DNA from 2 places in the Streptomyces sp. NPDC059248 genome. Region 1 is predicted to be linked to the other one. Evidence: predicted binding sites of a transcription regulator. Region 1 holds the regulator's gene; the other holds the start of a gene.
What was found. The regulator HspR, encoded in region 1, represses chaperone genes until heat shock. The targets are predictions, from matches to a motif close to TTGAGNNNNNNNNNCTCAA.
Positions count from the first base shown of each region.

Region 2: the regulator HspR is predicted to act here: its motif matches at 1,123-1,141, upstream of lon (endopeptidase La).

Region 1 is NZ_JBHYZV010000001.1:83,604-85,994, forward strand. Features, by position in the region: gene dnaJ (molecular chaperone DnaJ) at 1-1,058, shown strand, start outside; gene ACFXG1_RS00405 (heat shock protein transcriptional repressor HspR) at 1,064-1,510, shown strand; gene ACFXG1_RS00410 (helix-turn-helix transcriptional regulator) at 1,858-2,391, opposite strand, start outside.
Region 2 is NZ_JBHYZV010000032.1:44,764-47,154, reverse strand. Features, by position in the region: gene lon (endopeptidase La) at 1-1,100, opposite strand, end outside; gene ACFXG1_RS16215 (hypothetical protein) at 1,248-2,279, opposite strand; gene ACFXG1_RS16210 (YfbM family protein) at 2,391-2,391, shown strand, end outside.

The DNA.
Region 1 (2,391 bases):
ACACCAAGGCGGAGGAGCGCTTCAAGGAGATCTCCGAGGCCAATGACGTACTCGGCGACGCCAAACGGCGCAAGGAGTACGACGAGGCACGCGCCCTCTTCGGCAACGGCGGCTTCCGGGCGGGTCCCGGCGGCGCCGGCGGCAACACCTTCAACTTCGACCTGGGCGACCTCTTCGGAGGCGCCCAGGCCGGAGGGCAGGGCGGTGGCGCCGGCGGCTTCGGCGGCGGGCTCGGCGATGTGTTCGGCGGGCTGTTCAACCGGGGTGCCGGGGGGACCGGCACCCGGGTCCAGCCCCGCCGCGGCCAGGACGTCGAGTCCGAGGTGACGCTCAGCTTCACCGAGGCCGTCGACGGGGCCACCGTCCCGTTGCGGATGTCCAGCTCGGCGCCGTGCAAGGCGTGTTCGGGCACCGGCGACAAGAACGGCAACCCCCGGGTCTGCCCGACCTGTGTCGGCACCGGACAGGTCTCGCGCGGCGGCAGCGGCTCCTTCTCGCTCACCGACCCCTGTGTGGACTGCAAGGGCCGCGGGCTGATCGCCCAGGACCCCTGCGACGTCTGCAAGGGCAGCGGGCGCGCCCGCTCGTCGCGCACCATGCAGGTACGGATCCCGCCGGGCGTCTCCGACGGCCAGCGGATCAGGCTGCGCGGCAAGGGCGCCCCGGGCGAGCGCGGCGGAGCCGCCGGTGACCTCTATGTCGTCGTCCATGTCGGCGAGCACCCCGTGTTCGGCCGCCGGGGCGACAACCTGACGGTCACCGTGCCCGTGACCTTCACCGAGGCCGTGCTGGGCGGCGAGGTGAAGGTGCCCACGCTCGGCGGTCCGCCGGTCACCCTGAAGCTGCCTCCGGGCACGCCCAACGGGCGTACGATGCGGGCCCGCGGCAAGGGCGGCGTCCGTAAGGACGGCACCCGCGGCGATCTGCTGGTCACCGTGGAAGTGACGGTTCCGAGGGATCTGAGCGGCAAGGCGAAGGAAGCGCTGGCGGCCTATCGCGAGGCCACCGCGGACGAGGACCCGAGGGCCGAGCTGTTCGAGGCCGCGAAGGGAGCATGAGGACGATGGACGGAAGGCGCCGCAACCCCTACGAACTGACCGACGAGTCACCGGTGTACGTGATCTCGGTGGCCGCCCAGCTCTCCGGGCTGCACCCGCAGACGCTCCGGCAGTACGACCGGCTCGGCCTGGTCTCCCCCGACCGTACGGCCGGCCGGGGACGGCGCTACTCCGCCCGGGACATCGAACTGCTCCGTACGGTGCAGCAGCTGTCCCAGGACGAGGGCATCAACCTCGCCGGGATCAAGCGCATCATCGAGCTGGAGAACCAGGTCGCGGCGCTCCAGTCCCGGGTCGCCGAGCTGTCGGCGGCGGTCGAGGGCGCGGCGGCGGCGATGCGGCAGCGCGAGTCGCAGGTCCATGCCTCGTACCGGCGCGATCTGGTGCCGTATCAGGATGTGCAGCAGGCGAGCGCGTTGGTGGTGTGGCGGCCCAAGCGGGCCGGCGAGTAACCCGGCCGTCCGTCGCGCCTCGTGCGCCTTTCGAGCCCCCGTCGGGCCGCTCCCCGGAGCGCCCGCGGGGGCTCGGTCGTTCGCGCTGAGGGTTGCCGGTGCGAATCGGCGCCCCCTGAGGGGTGTCCCCGAGGGCGTACGCCCCGGGCGCTCATGGAGGGGCGCACGCTCCGTCCGGTTCCCGCCGCAGTCCGCCGGGGGCCGCGGGGCCGGGTGAACGCGGCCGTCCGCGCCCCCGGGACACCGCGGTGACCGGATTCTTGCGGCTCACCGCTCCCGTGCGGATCGGTACGGAAGCGGGGAGTCACCGCGGTGCGGGTGCGGGTCCGGACGCTGGTGCTGGTGCGTCAGTCGGCGGCGGACGGCGGATGCGGCGGGGTCGGCGGGGTCGTGGGCTGGGTCTCGTGTGCGAGGATCCCCGACTGGGCGATCAGAAAGCCCAGCTGGGTACGGCTGCCGCTGCCCAGGGAGGACCCCAGCTTGGCGATATGGGCCCGGCAGGTGCGGACGTTCATGCCGAGGCGGCGCGCGATCGCCTCGTCCACATGGCCCTCGACCAGCAGCTTCGCGATCGACCGCTGGACGCCGGTGACGCCGTTGAGATCGGGGCCGTACGAGATCGGCTCGTCCCACGGCAGGCCGTGCAGCCAGAACTGCTCGAAGACGCCGACCAGATAGTCGACGATCCCCTTGTGCCGCAGCTCCAGGGCGAACAGCCGGTCGCTGCTGGCCGGGATGAAGGCGACCTTGCGGTCCACGATGATCAGCCGGTCGATGATCTCCTCCAGCGTGCGGACCTCCACCCCGGACGGGCCGACCTTCTCCATATAGGAGAGCGTGGCGGGGTGGTGACGGGCCGTGTGCTGGTAGAGCGTCCGCAT
Region 2 (2,391 bases), on a different contig from region 1:
AGGGCGAGCACGGCGCCGCCGCGGCGGCCGCCGACGACTCCGAGGCCCCGGTCGCCGCGCCGCTTGCGCACGGCCAGGTATTCGGTGATCCGCTCCTTCACGTCCTCCAGGCCGGCGTGCTCGGCGTCGAGGACGTCCTTGGCGCCCGCGATGTCGTACGCGTCCTCCGTGCGCTCGTTCCACGGCAGTTCGAGGACGGTGTCGAGCCAGGTACGGATCCAGGAGCCCTCGGGGCTCTGGTCGCTGGCGCGCTCCAGCTTGTCGACTTCCTTGAGGGCGGCTTCGCGCACCTTCTCGGGCAGGTCGGCGGCCTCCACGCGGGCCCGGTAGTCGTCGGACTCCTCGCCTTCCTGCTCGCCGTTGAGTTCGCGCAGCTCCTTGCGGACGGCGTCGAGCTGGCGGCGCAGCAGGAACTCCCGCTGCTGCTTGTCGACGCCTTCCTGGACGTCCTTGGCGATGGACTCGGCGACGTCCTGTTCGGCGAGGTGTTCGCGGAGCTGCTCGGTGGCGAGCCGCAGCCGGGCGACCGGGTCGGCGGTGTCGAGCAGTTCGATCTTCTGGGCGACGGTGAGGAAGGGCGAGTAGCCGGCGTTGTCGGCGAGCTGCGAGATGTCGTCGATCTGCTGGACGCGGTCCACGACCTGCCAGGCGCCGCGCTTCTTCAGCCAGTCGGTGACGAGGGCCTTGTACTCCTTGGCCTGCTCCAGCACCTGTCCGGGCAGGGGGTCGGGCAGCGTCTCGTCGACCCGGGTGCCCTCCACCCAGAGGGCCGCGCCGGGGCCGGTGGTGCCCGCGCCGATCCGCACCCGGCCGCGGCCCTTGATGAGCGCGCCGGGGTCGCCGTCGGAGAGCCGTCCGACCTGCTCGACCGTCCCGAGCACACCGGTCGCGGCGTACGTCCCGTCCACCCGGGGAACAAGCAGTACCTCCGGCTTGCTGCCACTCCGTGAACGGACGGCGGCCTGCGCGGCCTCCACCGCGGCCCGTACTTCGGTATCGGTCAGATCCAGCGGCACCACCATTCCGGGCAGCACGACCTCGTCGTCGAGCGGCAGCACGGGCAGGGTGAACGGTGTGAACGCGTCGGACTCAGCAGCCATGATCTCCCCTTTGGCAGTGAACTTGAGCTATGTGGACTCAATGCTTGGGGAGGGAGCATTGTTCCCCCTCCACTGTTCGCCGTGAGCGATCGCCCGCGGGCGCACCGCGCGGACCGCCCCGCCGGGCCCGGCACAGCCGCCGGGCGGCTACGCCCGCGTCCAGTGGTGGAGGACGCCTTCCTCGGGGGACGCGGTGCACCAGGTGCCGTCGCCGAGGGGCTGGGGGTAGCCGGATATCGCGAGGGGATAGCGCAGCTGCCCGATCAGCGCCGGCCGGGCCGTGTCGAGGAGCCAGTGGCGGCCCGCTCCATGTTCGTCGTCGCTCTCGACCGTTCCCACCAGAGCCGTGTCCTCGTCGACGAAGCCGCCCGCGTAGTCGAAGCACGGTCCGGGGTCGTCCGCCTCGTCCGCCGGGTCGGCGTCGGGGTGCGCGGGGACCTCGGCCGCCGGAACGCCGCCCACCACCGAACCGTCCCCGGCGCGGTGCACCGTGACGGTGTTCTGGTCGTGGTCGACGGCCAGCAGCAGGCCGCCGCCGGGGCTGACGGCCAACAGGACGAGGTCGTCGGCGCCGTAGGAATCGACCGTGAGCGTCCTGCCGTTCCAGCGGCCCCACCGCAGGGGCGCGCCGTCCTGCCCCTCCCCGATGCTCAGGCCCATCTGCCCGGGGTCCGGGTGCGGTACGTGGACGGAGCCGGCGGCGGAGGTTCCCGTCTCCGCACGGGCGAGGACCGTGCCGTCGGCCGGGTCGACCACCAGCCACTCCTCCTTCCCGCCGGCCACCACATGGACCCAGACGGTCTTCCCGTCGGCGGCGAAGCCGACCGATCCGCCGCCCGACCACGAGGGCCGGGCGGGGTGGCTCACCTCCCACACCGCGTCCCCGGCCCGGTCCACGGCCCATACGGCGTCAGGGCCCGCGAAGACGGCCAGGTCGGCGGTCGGCGACACGGCGTACGAGGCGTCGGCGCGCGGCCAAGGCGCCGGGAAGCGGACCTCGGCGGCGGGGGTCGCCCCCGGTTCCCGGGCGATGTCCACGACCACCACCTCCGCGTCCGAGCGCTGCGTCAGCCGCCAAGGCGCGCCCGGACCCGCCCGCTCCGCCACGGGGGCGTCCCCGGCGCCGGTGAACGGGAGGGGCGCGGGCACGGTACGGAGAAGACGGGCGGTCTGAGGCACGGGCACTCCGGAGGGCCGGCGACGGGTCGGACGGGAAGCGTCACCACGAAGGTACGACCGGCCACCGACAGCGCCCCGGGCGTTGTCAGTGCCCTGTCCTACTCTCCGGATA